DNA from 2 places in the Bacillus sp. JZ105 genome. Region 2 is predicted to be linked to the other one. Evidence: riboswitches for the same ligand, from Rfam matches in the RefSeq annotation. Region 2 holds a riboswitch; the other holds the start of a gene.
The links. Region 2 has a riboswitch for lysine ahead of M1D81_RS15895 (amino acid permease). Riboswitches for the same ligand answer to the same signal wherever they lie in the genome.
Positions count from the first base shown of each region.

Region 1 (5,618 bases), 480 kb from region 2:
TGAATGCCCATAATACATTCGATGAACCTCATTCTGTTCAGCCAAAAGACTTTCAGCAAATGACTGTAAAGTCCGGCGAATTAACGGTGGAGCTGCCGCCAATGTCAGTGGTCATGATAACTGTCGACCTCGCTTAATTGCATATTTCGATGTTTGATGAGAAGAATGTTGGGGCATCATACATTGTAAATGAAGCGGAAAGGGTGTCATGTCATATGCTTAGAACCATTCTCATGATCATCGGTGCGATTGTTGTTATTGGTGCGATTATACGGTTTGTTTTTTAATTCATTTCCTAAAAAATGATTCGTAAGCATTTCATTCGCAAGTCACATTGGTAGATGCTATACTAAAAAGCATAATTTACATTGGAGGAATGAATAATGGCAATCGTAAAAGCTACTGACGCAACATTTTCACAAGAAACTGCAGAAGGTGTTGTTCTTGCAGACTTTTGGGCACCATGGTGTGGACCTTGTAAAATGATTGCTCCAGTTCTTGAAGAACTTGATCAAGAAATGGGCGACAAAATGAAAATTGTAAAAATTGATGTAGACGATAACCAAGAAACTGCTGGTAAATACGGCGTTATGAGTATCCCAACACTTCTTGTTTTAAAAGACGGTGAAGTTGTAGAAACTTCTGTTGGTTTCAAACCAAAAGAAGCACTTGCTGAGCTTGTCAACAAACATCTATAAACCGATTTATGTCCAAGCGGCATAATCATTGAAGCGGTTCTCGTAAAGACGAGAGCCGCTTTTCTTTCAACATGGTATAAAACAAATGTTCGTGATACACTAGAAGGAGTGAAAGAGGAAAACAAGGACGGATGAAAATATGAACAAACTAATCAAAGAAAAGCTGTCAGTCCTGCCGGATCAGCCAGGCTGTTACTTAATGAAAGATAGACAAAATACGATCATTTATGTAGGAAAAGCAAAGGTTTTAAAAAACAGGGTGCGCTCTTATTTCACTGGATCACATGACGCCAAAACGCAGCGGCTTGTCAGTGAAATTGAAGATTTTGAATACATTGTCACCTCTTCTAATATCGAGGCGCTCATTTTAGAGCTGAATTTAATCAAAAAATATGACCCAAAATACAATGTCATGCTCAAGGATGACAAGACGTATCCTTTTATAAAAATTACGAATGAACGCCATCCTAAGCTGATCGTCACCCGCAATGTAAAAAAGGACAAAGGAAAATATTTCGGTCCATACCCAAACGTACAAGCAGCTCGAGAAACAAAAAAGCTGCTCGACCGCCTATATCCACTGAGAAAATGTGCCACCCTTCCTGACCGTGTCTGTCTTTATTATCATCTTGGACAATGTCTTGCACCATGTGTGTATGATATTTCCGAGGAAACGAATAAGCAGCTCGTAGACGAAATCACAAGGTTTCTAAACGGTGGACATCAGCAAATCAAAAAAGAACTCACCGAAAAGATGCAGGAAGCCGCCGAAAATTTAGAGTTTGAACGGGCAAAAGAACTGAGAGACCAAATTGCATATATCGACTCAACGATGGAAAAACAGAAAATGACGATGAGTGATTTATCAGATCGAGATGTCTTTGCCTATGCCTATGATAAAGGCTGGATGTGTGTCCAAGTTTTCTTTATCAGACAGGGGAAATTGATTGAACGTGATGTCAGCCTGTTTCCGATGTATCAGGACCCTGAAGAGGAGTTCCTCACGTTTATGGGGCAATTTTATGAAAAGAACAACCATTTTCTGCCGAAGGAAATTCTGGTTCCGGACAGTGTCGATCAAGAGATGATTGAGCAATTGCTTGAGACGAACGTTCACCAGCCGAAAAAAGGAAAGAAAAAGGATCTGCTTTTACTTGCGCATCAAAATGCCAAAATCGCTTTAAAAGAAAAATTTTCGCTCATTGAGCGTGATGAAGAGCGGACAATTGGTGCGGTGAAGCAGCTCGGGGATGCACTTAATATTTATATGCCATACAGAATCGAGGCATTTGATAACTCAAATATTCAAGGGGCAGACCCGGTTTCTGCCATGGTCGTCTTTCAGGACGGGAAACCCTATAAAAAGGAATACCGAAAATACAAAATTAAAACCGTCTCAGGGCCAGATGATTATGCATCCATGCGTGAAGTCATTAGAAGACGATATACCCGCGTGTTAAAGGATGAACTGCCGCTGCCAGATTTAATTTTAATTGACGGAGGAAAAGGACAGATCAACGCAGCCATCGATGTGCTTGAAAATGAATTGAATCTGTCTGTCCCAGTCGCAGGTCTTGTAAAAGATGAAAAACACCGGACGTCGAATCTCATGATGGGAGATACACTTGAAATTGTTGCGCTGGAGCGGAATAGCCAGGCCTTTTACTTATTGCAGCGCATTCAAGATGAAGTGCACCGCTTCGCCATTAGCTTTCACAGGCAGCTCCGCGGAAAAAATGCATTCCAGTCTATTTTAGACGATGTACCAGGTATCGGAGAAAAGCGTAAAAAGCAGCTCCTCAAACATTTTGGCTCTGTGAAAAAGATGAAGGAAGCCTCTATCCAAGACTTTCAGGAGGCTGGCATTCCGAAACAGACGGCTGAACTTTTAATGGAAGCATTAAAAAAATAGATTGTACTTTTACCAAAAGTCTGTTAAGATGTGACTAATTTAATAAATGAACGTGTTGTTTGTTGAAGATAGAGGTGCGAACTTCAAGAGTAAGCCTTCGGAGATCGATGGGATCTAAGAAGAGGGCTGAAAGGGGAGCGTCGCCGAAGTGAATAAAATCCACTCATTTTATTCGCTGGCTGTACATTGAAGAAATGTAGGGCTGTCAAGAATTCATTTCTTGGAGGGCTATCTCATTGTTTGCATCGTTTAATGATGATTTTAAAGCAATGGGAGATTTGTTCTCTCATTGCTTTTTTATTTGCAGTGAGCGGACAGTCTCCAAGCTGCCTCTTCTCTCACACGTGAACTTTTGAAAAAGGGTGGTAGACATGGGACTAATTGTACAAAAATTTGGCGGAACTTCCGTTGGGTCGACAGAAAAAATTCGCAATGCCGCAGAGAGAGTGATCGCTGAACGCGAGGCAGGACACGATGTGGTTGTGGTTGTCTCAGCGATGGGCAAATCAACGGATGTTCTAGTAGACCTAGCGAAAGAACTCACAGACGATCCAAGCAAAAGAGAAATGGATATGCTGCTCGCAACTGGTGAGCAAGTGACCATTTCATTATTAGCGATGGCACTCCAAAGAAGAGGTTATGATGCCATTTCCTTTACAGGCTGGCAGGCTGGTATGAAAACAGAGCATGTACACGGAAATGCAAGAATCGTGGACATTGATGAATCAAGAATAAAAGAGGAATTAAGTGCGGGGAAAATCGTTGTTGTGGCAGGTTTCCAAGGAATTGCAGATGATTTACATATCACAACACTTGGCCGCGGCGGATCAGATACAACAGCTGTGGCTCTGGCTGCCGCACTAAAAGCTGATAAATGTGATATATATACAGATGTACCAGGAGTGTTTACGACAGATCCGCGTTATGTATCATCTGCGCGGAAACTTGCAGGCATTTCATACGATGAGATGCTTGAGCTGGCTAATTTAGGAGCTGGGGTTCTGCATCCAAGAGCTGTTGAATTTGCGAAAAATTATCAAGTCCCGCTAGAAGTCCGTTCTAGTATTGAAAATGAATCGGGTACGTTAATTGAGGAGGAATCATCCATGGAACAAAACTTAGTCGTCAGAGGCATCGCATTTGAAGATCAGATTACACGTGTGACAGTGTGCGGACTTTCAAGCGGTTTAACAACATTATCGACCATTTTTACGACGCTTGCGAAACAGAATATCAATGTTGATATCATCATTCAGTCTGCCACAAGCACCAACCAGACGTCGATCTCTTTCTCTGTGAAAACGGATGATTTGTCCAAAACAGTTGAAGTATTAGAAGAATATAAAGGGGCGCTTGGCTACGAACAGATTGAGACAGAAAGCAAATTAGCGAAAGTATCCATCGTGGGATCTGGAATGGTCTCAAATCCAGGGGTAGCTGCTGAAATGTTTGCTGTGTTAGCGCAAAAAGACATTCAAGTGAAAATGGTCAGTACGTCTGAAATCAAAGTCTCAACGGTCGTTGGCCGTGATGATATGGTCAAAGCGGTTGAAGCGCTGCATGACGCGTTTGATTTATCAAAGGTGAGCGCCGCTGCTCACTCTTAAAAAGGTAAAGAGGTGATCTCACGAAAGAGGGTCGCCTCTTTTTTCTATATGGATTCGGATTCGGCTGAAACGGGCGTAAACCCTTTCATTAAGTATGCTATGATAGATGTAGACATATAAAAAAAGGCGTGACCTGAAGTCCGCACCTTTTATCAAGAGTATTAGCTAGGGTCTCTTAAATCCCATTTAACGGTTAAAATGACTTTCTCAGCACGCTTTTTCACTTGTTCGTAGGATTCAGCCACGTGCTCATTTAGAAGCTGAATTTGTTCAGCAATAAAACCCGCTTCCATCTGAAAGCATGGCTCCTTTTGATAGGTGAGTCGATTTGATACTAGCGGACCTTCGAGCTCAAACTCAATTTCCTGTTTTTTCGAATGGACCATCGTGAGAGTCCCCCATCCGGCATCATGGAAAAATTCGGGGATCTTCTCCCATGACTCTTGAGGAAATTTACGAGCAAGCAGTTTACCCGCAAAATACATCATAGATGAATGGTCCTGACCAAGAATATCAGGCAGCAGAACTTCGCGTATCAGCTCGTAGGCAAATCCATTGACTTCAATTTCTTTTAGCTGTTCTAAGTTAGATTCGAATTTATTCATTGTACGGCTCCCCTCTTTCAACAATTTATTATAGCTTATGTGGGCATATGATGACAGAGTTTTCCCTGAAGTCTAAGAAATTCTTATTGTAGTAAAACGAATTTTGATTTAAAACTTTTAAATTTCGGAAAATTTTAATTTATGTACGCGGTTTCTTGACGCTTATTTGACATAGGAGTAAAATGAAATTGTCAATAAATTTGAATAAAGTGCTTACAATTGAAAGAAGCGGGGGAAGACAATTTTCAAGCAATTGCACTTTTTTTCTAGGGGGTAAAGTAATGTCGGGGAACAAAGAATTTTTTTATCGGAGATTGCATTCTTTGCTTGGCGTCATTCCGGTCGGTCTATTTTTAATACAGCACTTAGTGGTTAACCACTTTGCGACGAATGGACCAGAGGCGTTTAACAAAGCTGCACACTTTATGGAACAGCTTCCTTTCAGATATGCACTTGAGCTGTTCGTGATTTTCTTACCACTGATCTATCATGCAGTTTATGGGGTGTACATAGCCTTTACGGCACAAAACAACACGTCTCGCTTCAGTTACTTAAGAAACTGGCTGTTCAGACTGCAAAGGATTTCAGGTATTATCACATTGATTTTTGTCTCTTGGCACGTATGGGAAACACGAATTCAAGCTCAGCTTGGAGCTGAAGTCAACTATGACATGATGGCGAATATTTTAAGCTCTCCATTTATGCTAGGCTTCTATATTGTCGGCGTTTTATCTACTATTTTCCACTTTGCTAATGGCTTGTGGTCATTTGCTGTCAGCTGGGGAATTACCGTTTC
Region 1 is NZ_CP096387.1:2,592,223-2,597,840, reverse strand. Features, by position in the region: gene M1D81_RS13365 (alpha-N-arabinofuranosidase) at 1-137, shown strand, start outside; gene trxA (thioredoxin) at 384-698, shown strand; gene uvrC (excinuclease ABC subunit UvrC) at 838-2,610, shown strand; lysine riboswitch at 2,672-2,849, shown strand; gene M1D81_RS13350 (aspartate kinase) at 2,982-4,217, shown strand; gene M1D81_RS13345 (YslB family protein) at 4,379-4,822, opposite strand; gene M1D81_RS13340 (succinate dehydrogenase cytochrome b558 subunit) at 5,104-5,618, shown strand, end outside.
Region 1: linked by a shared signal. The riboswitch ahead of M1D81_RS13350 (aspartate kinase) and the one ahead of M1D81_RS15895 (amino acid permease) in region 2 are both predicted to bind lysine.

Region 2 (5,618 bases):
AGTTTGCTACGGTTGAAAGTGTATCTTCATCTGCAAAGGCTTTTTGTCCAAGACGCGCTGTTTGGGCAGCGCCGTCATACAGGTGGAACTGGAACAGCCCAAGGTTTCGTACAATCACTTCTCGATCATAAGAGCTTGTCAGAAAGCGGGGATGATCCATCATGGCTGAACTGACATGAAACAATAGAAAGCTGCAGCACACGGCATAATATGTTTTGATCGTCTTGAAGGAGGCTTTTGGCGCTAAAGGTTTACGCTTTAACAGCCACGCCAGTACCACGAAATCAATGAGCATCAGCAAAAACAGCGGGTGGAACAATTCTGTCATACTGCTGCCCATATCTCCCATGTTTTTCGCTTGGAATAATACAGGGATCGTAATGAAGTCAATATAAAATCCATAAAAGATCGTATTCGCTATGAGAATCGCCGTCAAAATCAAATTTGCGGTCAATAAAAAAATCTTTTGCTTCTTTTCATTTAAAAAAAGAGCAATCCCAAACAAAGGGAGCAAAAAGCTAAGTGGATTGATCAAAAGCAGCCATTCATGAAACAGATTGGCCGTTCGTATGTGAAATCCGAATTGATAAATGATGTATGTTTTCATCCACATGAAGAGGATGGAGTACACTAAAAACCAGTGATCTTTGAAAAACGCTTTCATGTATGTAGCTCCTCACCATTCTGTATTCAGCTGCAAGGCAAAAACACTTATCTTAAACCTACTAAAAAAATGAGGAATGATCAATTCATATCCTGTGTTTTTCGGAAAACTCTTTTTGATTCATTAGAATGGGATGGATATGCCGCAGATGACGGCGATGTAATAGCAGGTAACGACGGTGAGAGCAGCCAGTACGACTTGTTCTCCTGCGCTGCCTGTTTTGACATAGAAGGGAAGACGCACTTTAATGGAAGCTGGAAATAAAAATTTAATCCCGTTCACTGTTCCTGCGTCCAGGATGAGATGGCTTGCCATTCCGACTAGTAAACCGATACTTAGGCTGTCATTTGGAATGTATGTTGTCGCTAGAAAATAAATGATCAGCAAAAATAATAAACTATGTGTAAACGTGCGATGACCGAACACACTGCTGATCAGTGCCGAGAGCAGCGGGAATTTTCTGCCGATTTTACTTTTTGTATGGCAAAGGTCAGGGACCAGGGCACCAGCTGATCCAGCAGCAGCCATCGTCACTGGGTCGAATCCATAATAGTAGGCAACGGCTGTGGAGGCGGCAATTCCGCCCATGATGTGTGTTTTTCCTGTCATGATGCGTACTCCTGTTCTATCTTTAGTTCAAGTACTCACTATATCAAGGGTGGATTCATTCAGCAAGGCTTATTTCTAAAGAAAAAGAGGCCAAAAGGGTTATAATAAGGAGGAAGTCATGTTGATACTAACGATAAGGATGCGATTCGGATGGGTAATGCAGACATTTTAAAAGAAATTGTTCTTGTACATTATGAAGTCAGCCGTAAATTAAACCGCAAGTTACTTGAGTTAGAGAAAGACATCACGCCTCCGCAGATATATGCTCTTTCTATTTTGATACAAGGCAAAGTATCACATGCCGAAGAGCTGAAGCAAAGACTCTCTTTAAACCCTGGTGCAGCCTCTATTGCACTCAATAAATTATGTGAGCAGGGTTATATTCAAAGAGAGCGGGACAAGGACGATTCGTCACTTGTCCGTTTAGAAGTCACGGAAAAAGGGATGGCCATTTATGAAAAGCATACACGTCTTTTCGGAAAAGTGATTCAGCATATGATGTCAGACTTCACAGAGGAAGATTTAAAAACCTTTCTGTCGTACTTGCAAAAAATGAGACAGACCTTTCATGATGATTGAGCTTCTTTCCTTGTATAATGCTAAGCGCTGTAGCACAAATTAAACAGGCAACCGCATTTTATGAAAAGGGAGGAAACAGCGATGTCATTTTTCCAAAAGGATAAAAAGGCGAAAAGTGAGAAAAACCATCAGCAGGTAGATCAGCTGTTAGAGGAAGCAAGTAAAGAGCTAGCAGGCGATCCGCTTCAGGAAGCTGTACAACAGAAGAAAAACAACCAACAATAAGCAGGTAGAGGGCAGAGAAACCGTTCTCTGCCTTTTTTCTATGTTTTTCCCTTTGACAGATGTGAGAATGTTTGATAACCTTCGTGTAGTAAAAATGATAGAAATCCTCACGCTATGTCTCAGTGAGGTAGAGGTTGCGCGGATGATGAGTCACTCATAGGAGAGATGGAATCGTAGATCATGAGAAAAAAGGCATCAGCGCCGAAGTGTAAAGAGAGCTCCAACTTTCTTTATGCTGGGTCTGCATTGAATAAATGCAGGACTGCCACGTCTTTGAAGCGTGGAGGGCTATCCGGAGATCAAGGTGTATGTTTTGAAAAGCATGGACTTTTGTTCAGGCTTTTTTTTATGTTCTGCGTAACAAAAATAAGGGTATGCTGTGAATAAGTAATCCATGATGAACATAAAGAATGCAAGTCATTGCTTCACAAATATATCAATGAAGATACTGCCGGGTCTGGTCCAAAGTGAATAAAACGGAGGTACGGAAATGGAACAGACAAAAAAATGGGGTTTTTGGTTATTGACGGCTTTTGTCGTCGGAAATATGGTAGGTTCAGGCATCTTTATGCTGCCAAGTACGCTTGCCCAGCACGCCAGTCCTTTAGGGGTGACGATGGCATGGCTTGTCACAGGCGGCGGTGTGCTGATGATTGCACTTGTATTTGGGCATTTGTCCATTCATAAGCCGCAGCTGACGGCTGGACCACAAAGTTATGCAAGGGCGCTTTTTAAAGATCCGAAAAAAGGGAAAGCGGCCGGTTTTACAATGGTTTGGGGATATTGGGTGGCAAGCTGGATTAGTAATGTCGCAATTATTACAAGCCTTGCTGGGTATTTAACGACTTTTTTCCCTATTCTCACCGTGAAGACTGAAGTTTTTACCTTTGGAAAAGAAGCGGTCACACTTGGCCAGCTCATGACGTTTATCGTATGTACCCTTCTTTTATGGGGAACACATACCATTTTAATCACTAGCTTAAGTGCTGCAAGTAAATTGAATTTTATTACGACCTTTTCGAAAGTGCTTGGATTCGTCCTTTTTATTGTGGCGGGATTATTTGCATTTCAAACGGCATTATTTGAACATTATTACTTCCCGGTTGAAACAGGCGGGGAAGGAGTGCTCGGACTTGGAGGCCAAATTCATCATGCAGCTATTTCCACACTATGGGCATTTATTGGGATTGAATCAGCTGTCATTTTATCAGGAAGAGCATCCTCACAGCGTGATGTGAAACGTGCGACGATTACAGGTCTTTTAATCGCACTTTCGATCTACATGATTATCACATTGATTACAATGGGCGTTCTTCCGCATGATCAATTGCAAGGCTCTGACAAACCATTTGTGGATGTGCTTCAGCTTATTATTGGGCCAGCTGGCGGAATTGTCATGGCACTGCTGGCGATTATTTGTTTGTTTGGTTCGATGCTTGGCTGGATTTTACTTGGTTCAGAAGTACCGTATCAAGCAGCAAAGGCTGGTGATTTTCCAGCAGTATTTGCAAAAACAAACAAAAAAGGAAGCCCAGCTTTCGCTTTGACTGTTACAAATATTATGTCACAGCTGTTTATCTTCTCTGTGATGTCACGTACAATTAATGAAGCTTTTACCTTTTTAACCACATCAGCGACACTTGCGTATCTTATTCCGTATAGTGTGTCTTCTATCTACAGCTTTAAGGTCATCATGCAAGGTGACACATATGAGCTTCAAAAAGGAAATCGAACAAGAGACGGTATCATTGCACTTGTTGCGATGGTATATTCAGCTTGGGTTATTATTTCAGGAACAGCCGACTTGAAAACTTTTGGTCTTGGAATCGGTCTATTCTTAGTGGGTATTTTGCTTTATCCACTCATGTCAAAAGGATTTGCCAAAGAAGCGGTATAAGATAAGGAAGACGTTTCTCCAGAAATGGAGAAACGTTTTTTTATGATGCAGATGTCAATCGGTCCACAATGAACTCTAGCTGACCTTCTAGTGACACTGGGTCATTAAAGAAGTAACCGACTGGATCTATTTCAAATACATGTTTATTTTTGACGGCAGGAAGTGAGGTCCAAATGCTGCTTTGGTACACTTGGTCACCATTACTTTTTGAGCCGCTCCATGGACCTGTGAAAATATAGTCGCCTGCGAATTCTGGCAGCTTCTCAAGAGAAATGTTTGCATAGCCGACACCACTGTCAATCGCTTCTTTTTTGACGGCCTTCGGTGCTTTTAATTTCAGCTCGTCGTAAATGATTTCGCCCCCGCGGCCAAAGGTGTTTCCAAAGATATAAATGCCTTTATCAAATGGTGATACGATCGAAACCGTTTTGCTGCCGACAGCTTTTGTTACCTTTGGTTTCACCCCAGCAATTTTGGTATCCCATTTCGTGATCCATTCTGTTGCTTTTTTTGGTGTACCTGTCATTTTACCGAATTCTTTTAGCTGGTCTTTGAAGGAATATTGGTTGTATTTAACCGCTACAGTTGGGGCGATTTTTTTGTATTGATCAAACTTCTCATCTTCTCCCCAAGCAATAATCATATCTGGCTTCAAAGCGGCTACCTTTTCGACTGATGGGGTCCTTCCGAGATTTTTCACTCCATCTGTTTTCCCTTTATAAAAAGGGTTTTTAAAGATGGGTGATGTTGCAGCAACCGGCGTCTTGCCGAGTGTGACGAGGTCCCCGTAATAGCTTTCTGCAAGAAGCACAATTCGTTTCGGATTTTTCGGAAGCTTCACTTCACCTTTGGCGTCCTGATATGTGATCATGTCATTCTTTTTCGCTGCAGATTGTTTATTTGAAGTGCTGCCGCAAGCGGCTGTAAAGATCATAAGGATGGATAAAGAAATCAAAAGAAATCCAGTTCGTTTTTTCACAAAATGTTCTCCTATTCACTTTTTCTTGATAATGATTCTCATTTTCACTTTTATCGTAACATGATAGGAACAAAAATGCATCGGTTCATTTAGTACCAAAAGAAAAATGATGAAATTCTCACAGTTTTTTGCTGAAAATAAAGAAATTTATCAGAACAGTGATTTCAAAAAGAAAAGAAAGTGATATACTAGACTTCGAGATTGATAATCATTATCACTAATAGAGAATAGATATGTACGGAAAGGAAGAGACTGGTTTTGGGCTCACAATTGAATAAACAGCTGCCAGCCAGCGATGATACGATCGATATTGTCACGAAGCCTTTTGGAACAGCAGCTGTAATCATCATAGGAATGATCGCTTTAGCATTTGGTCTTTTTTTATCAGTATCATTAGGAGCGGCAAACATTCATCTAAAGACTGTATGGGAAGCCGTTTTTCATTTTGATCCACATCAAACTTCACATCAAATCATTCGGGAATTGAGGCTGCCGCGTACAGTTGGAGCTGCCCTCGTCGGTGCCTTTTTAGCCGTATCAGGAGCCATTATGCAAGGAATGACAAGAAATGCGCTGGCGTCACCTGAGATTATGGGGGTGACAAATGGCTCCGCATTTGCGATTGCCATTGCATTAGCATTTTTCCCTGGCCAATCTTCTTTTAC
Region 2 is NZ_CP096387.1:3,071,324-3,076,941, reverse strand. Features, by position in the region: gene M1D81_RS15915 (LTA synthase family protein) at 1-664, opposite strand, end outside; gene M1D81_RS15910 (metal-dependent hydrolase) at 788-1,273, opposite strand; gene M1D81_RS15905 (MarR family winged helix-turn-helix transcriptional regulator) at 1,424-1,852, shown strand; gene sspJ (small acid-soluble spore protein SspJ) at 1,934-2,077, shown strand; lysine riboswitch at 2,198-2,376, shown strand; gene M1D81_RS15895 (amino acid permease) at 2,568-3,974, shown strand; gene M1D81_RS15890 (iron-hydroxamate ABC transporter substrate-binding protein) at 4,015-4,953, opposite strand; gene M1D81_RS15885 (FecCD family ABC transporter permease) at 5,212-5,618, shown strand, end outside.